Regions from separate parts of the Providencia sp. PROV_01 genome, predicted to be linked through region 1. Evidence: predicted binding sites of a transcription regulator. Region 1 holds the regulator's gene; the other holds the start of a gene.
What was found. Region 1 encodes Fur, which represses iron uptake genes when iron is present. Its sites were predicted from a motif close to ATAATAATGAGAACNACTATCAA; they were not measured.
Positions count from the first base shown of each region.

Region 2: the regulator Fur is predicted to act here: its motif matches at 2,732-2,754, upstream of exbB (tonB-system energizer ExbB).

Region 1 is NZ_JBRFKD010000002.1:3,427,264-3,435,181, reverse strand. It holds gene chiP (chitoporin ChiP) at 1-79, shown strand, start outside; gene ACU696_RS16780 (bactofilin family protein) at 256-789, opposite strand; gene fur (ferric iron uptake transcriptional regulator) at 1,430-1,879, opposite strand; gene fldA (flavodoxin FldA) at 2,148-2,675, opposite strand; gene ybfE (LexA regulated protein) at 2,830-3,123, opposite strand; gene ACU696_RS16760 (type I secretion system permease/ATPase) at 3,293-5,392, opposite strand; gene ACU696_RS16755 (HlyD family type I secretion periplasmic adaptor subunit) at 5,396-6,724, opposite strand; gene ACU696_RS16750 (peptidase domain-containing ABC transporter) at 6,721-7,918, opposite strand, start outside.
Region 2 is NZ_JBRFKD010000002.1:1,057,416-1,065,333, reverse strand. It holds gene exbD (TonB system transport protein ExbD) at 1,207-1,632, opposite strand; gene exbB (tonB-system energizer ExbB) at 1,638-2,579, opposite strand; gene metC (cystathionine beta-lyase) at 2,993-4,177, shown strand; gene ACU696_RS05420 (DedA family protein) at 4,341-5,018, shown strand; gene ACU696_RS05415 (MerR family transcriptional regulator) at 5,076-6,098, opposite strand; gene carB (carbamoyl-phosphate synthase large subunit) at 6,301-7,918, opposite strand, start outside.

The sequences.
Region 1 (7,918 bases):
TGGCGGTGGTTACGGAAATATCTTCCAAGATGAAAAAGATATTAAATTTATGGTGATGATGCCATTCACGGTATTCTAATTAGTAAAATCCTTTAGTAGCAATGACTGCTATAAAGAAACTAAAGCAGTCATTTGCCCTGATAGCTAAAGGCTTACCATATATTTTTAATATTGAATGGAATATTAAGACAAGAATAAACACTTATATTAAGAGTTAAAAATAAGGTGAATTTATTCACCTTATTTTATTTTTGATTACAAGGATGCGTTATTTACACTTTCATTGAGTATAAGGGTATCTTGTTTTAATTTATCTTTTAATACGGTAACTTTTTCTGATTGATGGGGTGGGTTTTTAACTTGTGCTTGGCCAGATAAAATTCCCCCTTTTTTAATTGATAAACTACTGTAATGGATAGTACCGTGGATTTCCCCATTATTTTCAATACAAATAGTATCAGATAAGCATTCACCTTCAATACGACCATTAACCACCAGTTCTTTGCAGGTGATATTTCCCGTAACTTGGCCGTTTAACATAACTTTAACCGTATTTTCTTTTCCTGTTATATTTCCAATGACTTTCCCATAGATATGCACTTGCTCATTAGACGTAATATTTCCTTCAAAAATAACGTCCCTAGAGATAATCGTATTCGATTTTTCTTCACTAATAGTCGGAGTTGACAGTGTTATTTGTTCTTCTATTTTTGTAGTCACTTCAGGCTCATTACTTATAGAAGGGGACGTCGCTGTAGGCGTGGGCTTGTTTTGTCTTTTGGTGAACATTTTACTTACCTTTTTTTGATTGAAGTATACGATCAAGAACAGTATTGATAATACAAACGAAAATAAGGTGATAGACGAATAGCTAAAAAACCACCCTATTAAAGTAAGAAACCAGAAGAAAAAACTTGTATTGAGAAAAAGATAGTTTTTTTTCATCAGTTAATCTCTTACAAATTACTAAAGTACTCAATTAGTTTAGTCAATAAATGTAATTACGCATTTAAATGATGATTTAACGTTATGACTACATTTGGATCATTAACTCTCTAATTTGGAGTTGAAATTATAGTAAGGTAATTAAATAATTTTAAATAGTATGAAGTGTTTGGAATCATCTATGATGTTATTTATATACCACTTTGATATGTAAAGTATTATTCTAGATAACGGAATATATTTATCTCTGAAATAATATAAGGGTTTTGATTTGAATTGCAACTATTATAGTTTTTATAAAAATCTTGCATTGTTGCTAAAATACAGTGATAAATAATTGTGTTTAAGTTACTTACTAGCAATTATCACTAATCGAGTAAAAAAGGGAATATTAATACTTAAAATAAAAAACCCCGATAAAATTGTATTATCAGGGTTTTGGCATTTTTAACCATGATGTTTCATCAACGATGGTTGAATACTATTACTCTTTTGCTTCGTGTGCGTCAGCATTGTCACGGCAATCACCATCTGCGCAATGACCATATAGATATAAACTATGGTTAGATAGTTTAATGCCATGGCGAGCAGCGATATTCTTTTGGCGGGTTTCAATGGATTCGTCAGTAAACTCAATCACTTTTCCACAATCTAAACAGATTAAATGGTCATGGTGATGCTGCTGAGTTAGTTCGAATACAGATTTACCCCCCTCGAAGTTGTGACGGGTTACGATACCGGCATCATCAAACTGGTTTAACACGCGGTATACAGTTGCTAACCCGATCTCTTCACCCATATCGATCAGCTTTTTATAGAGATCTTCCGCACTGACGTGGTGGCACTCAGGCTCTTGAAGTACTTCCAAAATTTTTAATCTTGGAAGAGTGACTTTGAGTCCAGCATTTTTCAATGCTTTATTGTTGTCTGTCATGCGGGTTTGTCCTGTATCTTAAATCATAAATTTAACAATAATGAGACATTTTTAACATCAATACAGTTGTCTTCTAAACTGATTTACAATTATAGGCATGGAAAATAAAAATAGAAACCATGCATTGTCTCATTATTTTGATAATCTCTTGAGAACCTATCCTATTAGGATACCTTATCGGTTATTTTAGACTACGCCACTGGCTTTGGGGTTCATTTTGTGTAAGACAGTGGTGTAATCTATGGGTAAGGGTTCTTTATGTAGTCTATCAGCCTAAAATTTCAGCTAAAGACATTTCTTCAGAGATTTGTTTTACCCATGCATCAACACGTTCATCAGTTAGCTCAGGTTGACGATCTTCATCAATAGCTAAACCAATAAAATGGTTGTCATCTGCCATGCCTTTGGATACTTCAAAGTGATAACCTTCTGTTGGCCAGTGACCAACAATAACAGCACCACGTGGTTCGATAATATCGCGGATCGTACCCATAGCATCACAGAAATATTCAGCGTAGTCTTCTTGGTCTCCACAACCAAATAAGGCGACAAGTTTACCTTCGAAATCAATCTCTTCGAGAGTAGGGAAGAAATCATCCCAGTCACATTGGGCTTCACCATAATACCAAGTTGGAATACCAAGAAGTAGAATGTCAAAAGCTTCAATATCTTCTTTGCTGCATTTCGCGATATCGTGAACTTCTGCTACATCTTTGCCTAATCTTTCTTGGATCATTTTGGCAATATTTTCTGTGTTACCTGTGTCACTTCCGAAGAAAATGCCTATGACTGCCATAAAGTGATTAACCTCTTGTTTTTCTAAGAGAGCTAGAGGTGAAAATTCGCCTTCTATAGCCCGTTTAGAACGAAAATAGATAGAATATTACGCCTTATTTTGGCGAAAAAATGTTGCTAAGTCTGTCAAATTTGTGTGATTTATCAAGATAACGTTACTTGAGTATTGATGTATCAACATGTTCAAGTTGTGACATCAAAATTTCTTCGATCAATTCACTACGGCTTATATTTTTATCTTCAGCTAACTGATTCAATACCGCGACAGCGTCTTCGTTCAGTTTCAATTCAACTCTGCGCAATCCCTTCACTTTATCTCGTTTCAGTTGGTTGCGTTTGTTGATCCTCAGTTGTTCATCCCGTGATAGCGGGCTTGTTTTAGGTCGCCCAGGCCTTCGTTCCTCAGCGAACAAATCTAGTGTCGTTCGATCCGTTTGTTCTTTTGCCATGTCTATAACTGCTAAAAGGGTGTGCCAGTAATTCAGCGCGCCATGATACCCTAGCTAATCCCCTTGTGCTATAGCTTCATCAATGATGATTGGGTTTAATTGATTGTAAAATGAGCGCTTTTGGTAAAAAAGCACCACTTGCTATAAGCGTGATGCTTTTTTATTCGTATTATTGTGTCTGCTGGTGCCATAAATTGGCGTATAAACCATTTGATTTGAGTAAGTTTTCGTGGGTATCCATCTCGTGTACTTCTCCTTGGCAAATCACACATATCCTATCAGCGTGCATAATCGTATTTAGCCGATGAGCAATGCTAATGACGGTTCTTCCTTGAGTAATTAATGGCATATTCTCCATAATGGCGGCTTCTGACTCGTAATCGAGTGCAGAAGTGGCCTCATCGAGAATTAAGATATCGGGTTCGGTGAGTAATGCACGCGCAAGTGCAATCCTTTGACGTTGACCACCTGAAAGATTGGAGCCTTTTTCTGATAAGGGATAATTAAAATTATCAGTCAATGTCATGATAAATTCATAAGCTCCCGCTAATTTTGCTGCGTGAATCACCTGCTCGTCAGTCGCTTGTGGATGACTCAAACGGATATTATCTGCGATAGAACCAACGAATAAGGTACTTTCTTGTAATACGACGCTCATTTTTCGGCGTAATGATACGGTATCTGCGACAGCTAAATCCATGCCATCAACAATAACTTGCCCATGTTGTGGGACATAAAGCCGCTGTAATAATTTCGTTAAGGTACTTTTTCCTGAACCTGAGGGGCCAGTAATACCAATAAATTCACCTGCATTAACCATTAAGGATAAATTATTGAGAACTTCAGGTGTATCAGGTTGATAGCGAAAACGGATATTTTGAAACTCTATTTTTCCGTGAATATTTGATGTATTTGCAATCCCTTTACGTTCATTTTCTACCGGTTCATCAAGAATATCTCCCACTCGGCGTAATGAAATAATGGTATGTTGGAAATCTTGCCAAACCTGGGCAAACCGCAATACGGGCTGCGTAACATGCGCACTTAGCATATTAAATGCCACTAATTCGCCAGGAGAAATTCCACCATTTAATACCTCTTTGACACCGACCCACAAAAGGATCGCAGTCGTTATTTTGCTCACAAATGTCATTAATTGAGAGGCTACTTCACTGCGCATTGAGACTTTAAAGCTTTGAGTTAGCTGTTTGCTAAATATTTTTTTCCAACGTTGATTAAAGTATTTTTCTGTTGCGGTTGTTTTGATGGTTTCAATCCCAGTAATACTTTCGGTGAGAAAAGTGAGACCATTTTCATCCGCTTGATAAGATTTTTCAGTTTGTTGGCGAATAATGGGGCCGAGTATCATCCATAAAACAAAAAATACCCCCATTGAGCCCAATAAAATCCAAGCCATCAAACTACTGTAGGAAAATAAAACTGCGACAAAAAGGATGACAAAGATAAAATCAATAAACAGCATCAGTGTTGAGCCCGTTAAAAATTGCCTTATATGGGCTAATTCACGGATTCTGGCAATAATTTTCCCTGTTGGCCTTAGCTTAAAATAATTTAACGGTAAGGCCATTAAGTGGCGATAAATTTTCCCTGACAACTCAGCACTGATCTGGCTACTACTATGACTAAAAATTTTATTACGAATAAAACCATATATCGGTTCTGCAACAGCAATGGCAAAAATCGCCAATGCAATGACATGTAAATTTGAGAGACTGCGACCAACTAACACTTTGTCGATTAAATTCTGAAACAACAGCGGGCTAATTAAGGCGAAAAGCTGAATAATGGCAGAGAGAATAAAAATATTTCGTAATTTAACATGTTGTCGCAAAACAGAGGGAATAAACCAGCTAAAGCCAAAGGCCTTTTTTTGCTCTGGCTCTAATTGCTCCTTAATGAGTAATACATCATATTCAGTTTCTTGATGTCCAATAGAGTTATGAATAGGTTTTCGTTCCTCATTAGTAGGGTTAATGAGAATTAATTCATTTTCTTGGCTAATAACTTGCCAAAAACCATCTATATAGATTAAAGCGGGTAAAGGTAGCGTTATTAATTGTGTGTATCGTGCAGTAATAAGCTCGGTTTCATACCCCAATGTATGTGCACACTCTCTAATTTCCCACTCTGTAGGAGATATAGTTTGCATACCAATTGCGTGCCTGAGTTGATCTGATGAAACATTGTTTTGGTAATATTTAGCCACCCAAACTAAGGCATCCAAGCCATGATTATTAAACTGTTCCATCGATTATTTTTCTCTCATCGCGTTTGAGGTGTATTCATTAATAGGGCTAAGCAAGTAGTCAATAATACGGCGTTTATCCGTTTTTATTTCTGCCACAATGGATAAACCGGGAGTCAGTTCAATAGATTCACCATCAACGGATAGTTCTTTTTGGTTAAGACCAATTTGCCCTAAGAACACTAATCCAAGCTTTTCATCGAGAGTACTGTCGCGCGATATGGAAATCACTTCACCTTCAATCGTGCCATAACGTGTGTAAGGGAATGCATCTATTTTCACCTCTGCTCTCAACCCTTCATGGATGAACCCAATGTCTTTGTTCAAGATTTTAATTTCAGCTAATTGAACATTATTGTTAGGAACAACAGCCATTAGTTGCTGTGCGGGTTGCAATACAGCTCCTAAAGTGTGTGTAGCAAGCTGTTGAATAGTGCCATCAACGGGGGCTCGTATAATTTCTAATTGATTTCTTTCTTTATTTTTTAATAGTTCTTGCTCAAGAGAAGCTCGTTTAAAGTCAGCTTGTTTGTATTTCTCATCCCACTCTTGGTTTTTTTGGGCTTTTATCCGGTCTATTTTTTCATTTAAGGCATGGTGCTGGCTTTTCAGAATTGAAAGCTCAGATAATTTGGTCACTTTTTCTTTTTTAGCGATTAATAGCTCTCGCTCTTGTTCTAAAAATTCCTTTTGACTGATTAACTGTTTTTCAGTTAACGAATGGTGTGCATCGAGGCGTTTTTTGATATTGACAATAAGGGAGTTGATGGTAAGTAATTCATCTTTTCGGGCTTGTTGATTGACGGTATTCAATTGAATTTCATTATTAAGTTCATTCATTAATGAATCAAATTCTAATTTTTGTGTTTGATAGCTAGCCCGCGTGTTGTTTTGCTCTAGTTCAGTTAATTGATTAAATAGAGGTAACTGCTCAATAGGCTGTTGTGAAATCAATGCTTGATAAATTACTATTTCGGCCAAATGGAAGTTGTGTTGATAATTTAAACTTAGAATATCTTGGTCAACACCTAACACATTGACGGTAATTAAAGGATCGCCTTGTTTTACTGTTTGCCCATCAGTAACATGAATATGTTCTAAACGGCTTAATTCAAACGCTTGAATTAATTGTGTTCGCCCTGAAACAATAAGTTTACCCTGCGTGGTGGCTTGAATATCCAACTTACCAAAAAACGACCAAGTCACAGCAAGAAAAATACCCACACTAATAGAAATAGCGACGTAAAGTGCCAAGTAAGATGGGGGAGTTTTTAATATCGCCAAGTGTGAAGGCAAAAAGCTGTTATAACGGTTTTTGTCTAATCGATGTTTCATTTTACGTCCATGTCTGATTTCAGAGACTGCTGTAGAGTCCACAAGTGTTTATAAAAATTACCTTGTTCAATAAGTTGCTGATGGCTACCTTGCTCAATGATTTCACCATGTTGCATCACAATAATCCGCTGGTGATGGCGAATGGTTGATAAGCGGTGAGCAATTGTGATGACGGTTCTTCCTTTGGCAATGAATTGCATATTTTCTTGAATAACTGCTTGGGATTCGTCGTCTAAAGCGCTAGTCGCCTCATCAAAAATAATTACTCTAGGGTTTGAAAGCAGCGTTCTAGCAATTGCAATGCGTTGGCGTTGGCCGCCAGAAAGAGATGATCCCCCCTCAGCAAGAACAGTGTCGTAGCCTTTGGGTAATTTCAAAATAAATTCATGTGCTCCCGCCATTTTGGCAGCATGAACCACTTCATCCATGGAGGCATTAGGTGAGGTTTGAGCAATATTATGAAAAACAGATTGGCTGAATAAGAAATTCTCTTGCAACACAATACCAATTTGCTGACGAAGAGAGTGTAAGTTAATCGCGGATATGGGAGTGCCATCCACAAATATGGTTCCACTTTCAGGGGTATAAAGCCGTAGTAATAATTTAGCAAGAGTGCTCTTGCCTGACCCTGATGTGCCAACAATGCCAATGGTTTCTCCCGCTGCAATATTTAAATTAAAGTTTTTTAGAACAAACGGCATGTTCGGTTGGTAGCGGAACGAGATATTTTTTAGGTTTAAATGCCCTTGAAGAGGTAATTTATTTTCTTGCTGAGATTGTTCGATGGGTAAGTTGATAATCTGGGAAAGTTTTTCGATAGCGACGCTCGTGCGAATATAGTCTCCCCATAGCTTGGTCAGTTTGATGAGAGGCTGGTTAGCATGGTTAACCATCATATAAAAAGCAATAAGTTGGCCAATTGTCATCTGCAATGCTAAAACTTCAGAGGCACCAACCCACAATACAATCGCACTGGTAATTTTTTCGATAGCCATTACGAGATGCTCGGAACGGGAGCTAATTTGTCCTGCTACAAAGTTAGTTTGGCTCATATCTGAGGTTTGACCATCCCAGCGACGCGTAAAATTCGGTTCGACGGATAAACTTTTGGCGGTTTCTATCCCATTAATACTTTCGGTCAAAAAAGAGGTATTAATGGCGATATTAGTAAACTGTTGCTGTGCGGCAGACTCG
Region 2 (7,918 bases), 2.4 Mb from region 1:
TGACTCCAGTAATAACACTTATCTCACAGTATAAATACGTTCACTTAGCTGACCTACTTGTTAAGTAATTATAACTATTTTTAATACAAAGGCCTAAACGTTCACTAACTTTGTATTATTTCCAAATTAGCATTGGCCTTATTGATTCCCTAGCATAAGTAAATTATAAAAATAGATAACTCAGTATAATAAAGTATTTAAAAGTGTTTCTAAATGTTATTGGTTGCATTATAGCGCAACACTTTTGTTGCGCAAGTGTTTTTTTATTTTCATGATAAGCTACAAAAACCATGCAACAAAGCAATTAAAATCAAATAGATACATTGAAAAAACCGAAATCAGGCAAAATATTTAACCTATAGTTAAGATATTACAAACAATTTACATTTTTTATAGAAAACAATTTACTTAAAATTTAAAAGTAAATTTAATATTAATTAATATATATCACATAGCTTTACAAATATATTTTCTGGAATAATAAAACATTCTGAACATTAATAAAACTTACATATTTTTCAATTATAAATATTAATGGTATTTACGTAATTAAAATTTATTAACCTACGAATTAAATATAAAAACAATCAGGCTCATGATAAATAATAACTTTTCTGATGAATCCTTCCCTTACAAAATAACCACCAATCTGATAAGGAATTAGGTCAAATAGATTAAAAATGATCCCCACATAAATCCTTACTTATAATATGGTTTATTTTTCGTTAAGTTTCACATCGATATTACATTACTTTTGATAAAATAATCAGCATTAATATGCTATTTAACTCGCATTTAAAAATTAAAAAACCAAGAAAATGAATCAATGTAACTAATAGATAAATAGTAAAAAAGGTAAAATCAATAGACATTACTGTGATAATAAAGAAAAAACAAACAATGATTCATTATAAAAATTAATAAGATGTTTCATTGCTTATAGAAAATACAAGCAAAAATATCCTAAATAGAGTGAAACAATGAGTGCAATAGCCACCCCAGCCTATCAAATTACGAATAGAAAGCGTCAAATAAGAATAAAATTCTTAAAAAGAAATCTAATTAGCAAAATAAATGTGATGAGATAGACAAAAATAGTGCCAAAGGTAAATTAGATCGCCACAGGCTTACCTTAAGGCATAGTTAGATAATAAAAAAACGCGTTTTACCCTTAACGATAAAACGCGTTTATACGATGTAATTCGCTTATTTTGAAGTTGTTGCTTCCATACCCACTAAACCAATCTTCAAGTACCCAGATTGACGCAATGCATTCATTACATCCATCATAGTTTCATAATCAACACTCTTGTCCGCTTGGAAAAAGATTGTCGTTTCCTTATTAGAACTTGTTGCTTGGTCAAGTGTAGAAGCAAGCTGTTCTTTTGTCACAGCTTGGTCCCCAATAAAAAGCTGGCTGTCCGATTTCACCGTTAAAAAAACGGGTTTTTCTGGACGCGGCTGCGGCTTCGCTGTCGAGGCGGGTAAGTCGACTTTAATATCAACTGTTGCCAATGGTGCCGCAACCATAAAGATAATCAATAAAACCAACATAACATCGATAAAAGGTGTTACGTTAATTTCATGCATTTCACCGCTATCGTCTTGTTCGTCACCTAAACGCATTGCCATAATAATTACCTTGCTTTGCTATTTGCCAGATCAAGATCACGCCCCAGTAACAATGCGGACTGAGCAGCGACATCTCCTACTTGACCACGATAGTTGTTGATCATACGAGCAAAAATATTATAAATCACAACCGCAGGGATAGCGGCAATAAGACCGATTGCTGTTGCTAATAATGCTTCTGCAATACCTGGCGCAACAACAGCAAGGTTAGTGGTTTGTGAGTGGGCAATCCCGATAAAGCTATTCATGATCCCCCAGACAGTTCCAAATAAACCGACGAATGGAGAAATCGCACCAATAGTAGCCAAATAACCATTGCCACGCCCCATATAACGGCTAATAGCAGCAACAGCCCTTTCTAGGCGGAATGATGTGCGCTCTTTTGTACCTGATAAATCAGAGCTATTCGCTGATAAAGCTCGCTCAGTAACAGCTTCATTTAATAACATACGAGTAATGCTATTTGCTTTGAAGCCTTCTGCAATACTGACCGCCTCATCAAGTGATTTTACCTCAGCAATCGCTTTCGCTTCTGCTTTTAAGCGACGGCGAGCAACTAAAATCTCCAAACCTTTTGAGAAAAATAGCGCCCATGTAATAACAGAAGCAATCACCAAACCAATCATAACGGTTTTAACCACGTTATCTGCATTTTGGTACATTCCCCAAACAGATAAGTCTTGATCAAAACCTCCTGTTGGTGCTTCTGTTGCAATTTCAATGTTTTCATTAACAACTGTTGTGTTCACAGCTTCGCCTTGTACAGGCTCAGCGGGTACTGATGCAACTTCAGCACTTGGTGTTGTTGTTGGTGCAGCCGGGTTTACTGCCGGTTGTGTTGATGGTGTATTTTGAGACGCAGCTGGTGTTGTTGCAGGTGTGGTTTCAGCGACTGCCGTACCCATCAAGCCGAACGCCAATAGAATAGAAGCTGTTAGTTTACGCATCAGTTGGCCTTTACTCTCTTTTTAGTGTTGTATAATAAAATTCATATCGATGATTGTGCCATTCATCGACTAACCTTTAAAAGCGAAATTTGACTCGCGCTGTCCGTCTCTTTTCAAAAAGACGGTGCTGATGATATCAAACACAGCGCGAATTGATAGTAATTATCATTAGTATTCGCGATTTTTTTATATTTTTTTGCGTTTAGACAAACATGTCCTTCTCTATTATGCGGTTATTTTCCTTAATAATTCATAGCTCAATTAAGTGTTCATACGCAACCTGAGAAAATGAGACTTACCTATGAATTGAAAGTTGAAGAATACTCAGGTTACATTTCTATCAGGATCATTTAACGTCTTAGTATAAATCACCTTTGAGTTTAACTAGTTCACATCCTGTGTAGGGAAAAATCATGGCAGACATAAAACCTGAAACACAATTAGTTCATATTGGGCGAAACCCTAAATACACACAAAAAGGAGTAAACCCCGTTATTCAACGAGCTTCTTCTATTATTTTTGATACGCTTGAAGAAAAACGACATGCAACTCGCCATCGTGCAAATAACGTACTATTTTATGGACGCCGTGGTACGCAAACACATTTTGCTTTCCAAGAAGCCATGACAGAATTAGAAGCAGGTGCAGGTTGTGTCCTTTACCCTTCAGGTGCTGCCGCAATTACCAATGCCATTTTGTCCTTTATCTCTGCAGGCGAACATATCCTTGTTACCGGTTCAGCTTATGACCCAACCCAAAATTTTTGCGACAATATTCTCACTAAGTTAAATGTCCAAACCACGTATTTTGATCCCCTAATCGGAACGGGGATTGCTGATTTAATACAATCCAATACACGTATTGTATTCTTAGAATCCCCCGGCTCTATCACCATGGAAGTTCATGACTTACCTGCAATCGTAAAAGCTATACGTGCTAAATCGCCTGAAATTGTCATTATGATTGATAACACTTGGGCTGCGGGCGTCTTACTTAAACCATTATTATTTGATGTTGACGTTTCAATCCAATCAGCAACTAAATATATCAATGGCCATTCCGACGGAATGCTCGGCCTTGCTGTGGCAAACCAACGCTGTATTGAAACATTACGTGAAAATTCTTATCTCTTAGGTCAAACAGCTGACCCAGACACTGTTTATATGGCTAATCGTGGCCTGCATACATTACCGACTCGATTAAAACAGCATCAAATTAATAGCTTACAAGTTGCTAATTGGTTACAGCAACGTCCTGAAGTTGAACAGGTTTTTCACCCGGCACTTGAGAATTCTCCGAGTCATGAATTCTTTATTCGTGATTTTACAGGCTCTAATGGTCTGTTCTCTTTCCAACTAAAATCACGCTTAACCACGGAGCAATTTACCGCTTTTCTTGATAATTTTAATCATTTTAAAATGGGTTATTCATGGGGGGGTTTTGAATCGCTGATTTTGGGATACCAAAAAGAAGATTTGCTCAGTATGCGGCAGTATGATTTTTCACCAAAAGAAGGCACCTTCTTCCGAGTGCATATCGGTTTAGAGCACACCGATGATTTAATTCACGACTTACAATTAGCTTTTGAGCGAATTTAATTTGTAGCTTAAATCAAGATGTTAATTGCAGGATAATCATTAAATATTTCCTGCAATTTATCCACTCAATGATTAATTCATCAAACAAATCAAACTTGAACCCTTTTTTTCCTGTAATATAGATGATAAAGAAATTCGCTTTTACGCAGATACAGGAATGATTATGGAAGTCCTACGCGAAATCGTACTGGCACTTTGGCACCACGATTTCCTTAAACTCTCCAACCCTGAAGTGCTTTGGGTTATTTATACCGTACTTTTTGTTGTCATTGTTTTAGAAAATGGCGTTCTTCCCGCCGCTTTCCTACCCGGTGATACCTTGTTGATCCTTTCAGGTGCATTAATTGCCAAAGGGGTCTTACACTTTATTCCCACAATACTATTGCTAACAACAGCAGCCAGTTTAGGTTGCTGGTTAGGTTTTCTACAAGGCCGATGGTTAAGTGAAACCAAGGTTGTGAAACGCTGGTTAGCGCAAATTCCTGAGGAATATCACACCAAAGCAAATAATATGTTTAATAAGCAAGGATTATACGCCCTACTTATCGGCCGCTTCCTTGCATTTGTCAGAACAATATTACCTTTGCTCGCTGGGTTATCTGAATTAAGTCACCGCCGTTTCCAATTTTTTAACTGGCTAAGTGGCTTGTTATGGGTTGGCTTGATTGTCACCTTGGGGTATGCCTTAAACCAAATTCCTTTTGTGAAAGAACATGAGCAAATTGTTATTAGTGCGCTAATGATTATCCCTGTCATCCTACTAATTAGTGGGCTAATTGGTTCAATTGTAATGTATTGGAAACACCGAAAGGCACTCTCTGGTAGCAAAGAAAAATCATAGTATGACCGAGTAATGGCCGCTAATTAGCGGCCATTTGGTTTTATTGATCCATCAAACTTATTGATCCATCAAACTAATAGCAGAAAATAAGTACTGGCCAATTTCTGCTGTCATCCATGTTCCTTGCGAAGTCTTGGGTTCCTCACGATAAATTACCCGAATTCTCTCTTGTAGCTCAGGATCTCCCCCCGTAAACTGGTTGAACATCGCTAACCATGTTTTCGCTAATTGTTGTACTTCGGGTGAGTCTGGGGATTTATGTGCTTTTAATGCATTATATAAACCTGCGATTAATTCGGGCCACGCCTCACCTGAGGAAAAATAATGCTGCTGAACAAAAGCAAATTGCTCCGCGGTTAAATGTGGTTTAAACAGTGATAATTGGTACTCACTAAAACCCTCTGCTACATATTGGATCATTGCAACAGAAATACCTGATGAATAGGCTAACGTGTTATCCGATAAATGAATTCGATTCAATCGTGCAAAGAAATCCGGGTTGCCTCCGGTATCTCTTTCTAATGCCGTCATCCATTCATGTGCAATTTGTTGCACCTCGATAGATTGAGGTGTTACACCTTGTTCCATCAACTTATTTACCGTTGCTACGCGCTGTTGCCACTCTTGGTTTTTCAGCGTGTGCGCCGTATAGAGTGGCAATTGTTCCAATTCTTGAGGGGTAAAATATTTATCAAACATCGACATCATCTCCAATACAGAAAACCAATCAGCCTGAGTTAAACTATTACCTGTTTGCATTTGCTTGTGTAATTGCTCTAATCGATAACGTAATGTCGCCATTTGCTCCATTTGTTCCGTTAATAATGCAATTCGTTCTTGCAGCAAACTCGTCATATCTCCACTCTGGCCATCCAGTAATTCACCGATGTTTTTCAGTTTGACTCCAACCTGCCGTAGCAATTGAATTTGCGTTAAACGCTCTATGCATTGCATGTTGTAAAGCCGATAACCCGCATCGGTTCTTGCAGTTGGTACTAATAAGCCAATTTCTTCATAATGATGCAGTGTACGGATGGTTAATCCTGTTTTTTCCGCAATCTCACCAACTTGAAATAGCATAGGTTCCTCCTGTAATTGCGACCAAGGTTAGTGCCTCACGTTACGTGAGAGTCAATCTCAATTTTGCATTTTTTATTGGAATTATATTTTACCCACAATATCACCAGACAATTATTTTCTCGCTAGCGATAGTTTAAAAGTAGCCATAAAAAAGCCCCAGTAAATTGAATACTGAGGCTTACATAGGTGACTTATTAAATAATTACTTAATTAATGCATGCATTTCTTGTACAGAGATTACTGTATCTGTTGGATCTGCACTGAGCGACATCGTGGTGGCAAAACCGCCATTCAACGTCGTGTCATAGTGAACTTTGTAGCGCAATGCACTGCGACGAATTAATTTTGAGTCTTCAATAGCTTGACGGCCTGCGGTGGTATTCACAATGTAATCATATTCACCATTCTTAATTCTATCTTGAATGTGTGGACGACCTTCATGAACTTTGTTAACGAGGCGCGGATTAATCCCAGCCTCTCCTAACACAATCGCCGTACCGTGAGTAGCATCTAACTCAAAGCCGTGTTTTAACAGCTTAGCGGCTAAATCAACCACACGTGTTTTATCCCCTTCACGAACGGATAACAGTGCACGGCCTGATTTTTTCATCGTCGAGCTACTGCCTAACATCGCTTTAGCAAATGCTTCTGCAAATGTCCGGCCGACACCCATTACTTCACCTGTTGAGCGCATTTCAGGCCCAAGAATTGGGTCAACCCCAGGGAATTTATTAAATGGCAATACGACCTCTTTTACAGAGTAGTATGGTGGAATAACTTCTTCCGTTACTCCTTGCTGTGCCAAGGTTTGCCCTACCATCACTCGCGCTGCAACTTTCGCTAATGGTACACCTGTTGCTTTAGAGACAAAAGGCACAGTTCTTGCGGCACGTGGATTGACTTCAATTAAATAAACTTCGTTATTTTTGACGGCAAACTGCACGTTCATCAAGCCACGTACACGTAATTCGAAGGCAAGATTACGGACTTGTTCGCGCATCACATCTTGAATTTCTTGGCTAAGTGTATATGCAGGTAGTGAACATGCAGAGTCACCAGAGTGCACGCCAGCTTGCTCAATGTGCTCCATGATACCGCCAATCAGCACCATCTCACCGTCACAGATCGCATCTACGTCAACTTCAACTGCGTCGTCTAAGAAGCGATCAAGTAGCACTGGCGCATCGTTAGAAACGCTCACCGCCGTTTGGAAATAGCGACGCAAATCGATTTCATCATATACGATTTCCATTGCACGGCCACCTAACACATAGGATGGGCGAACAACCAGTGGATAACCAATAACAGCTGCTTTTTCAACTGCTTGCTCAATAGCAGTGACAGTTGCATTCTGTGGCTGCTTTAAGTTCAAGCGATTAACGGCCTGCTGGAAACGTTCACGGTCTTCTGCGCGGTCAATGGCATCTGGGCTCGTACCAATAACAGGAACACCCGCAGCTTCCAACGCTCTAGCTAATTTTAATGGTGTTTGACCACCATACTGCACAATCACACCTTTTGGCTGCTCGATGCGTACAATTTCCAGCACATCTTCAAGAGTGACAGGTTCGAAATAGAGACGGTCTGACGTGTCGTAATCGGTTGAAACAGTTTCTGGGTTACAATTCACCATAATGGTTTCATAGCCGTCTTCACGTAACGCTAGAGATGCATGTACACAGCAATAGTCAAATTCAATCCCTTGCCCAATTCGGTTTGGCCCACCGCCTAATACCATCACCTTCGGTTTAGCATTATTTGGGTTTGACTCACACTCATCTTCGTATGTGGAATACATATAAGCCGTGTCTGTTGCAAAC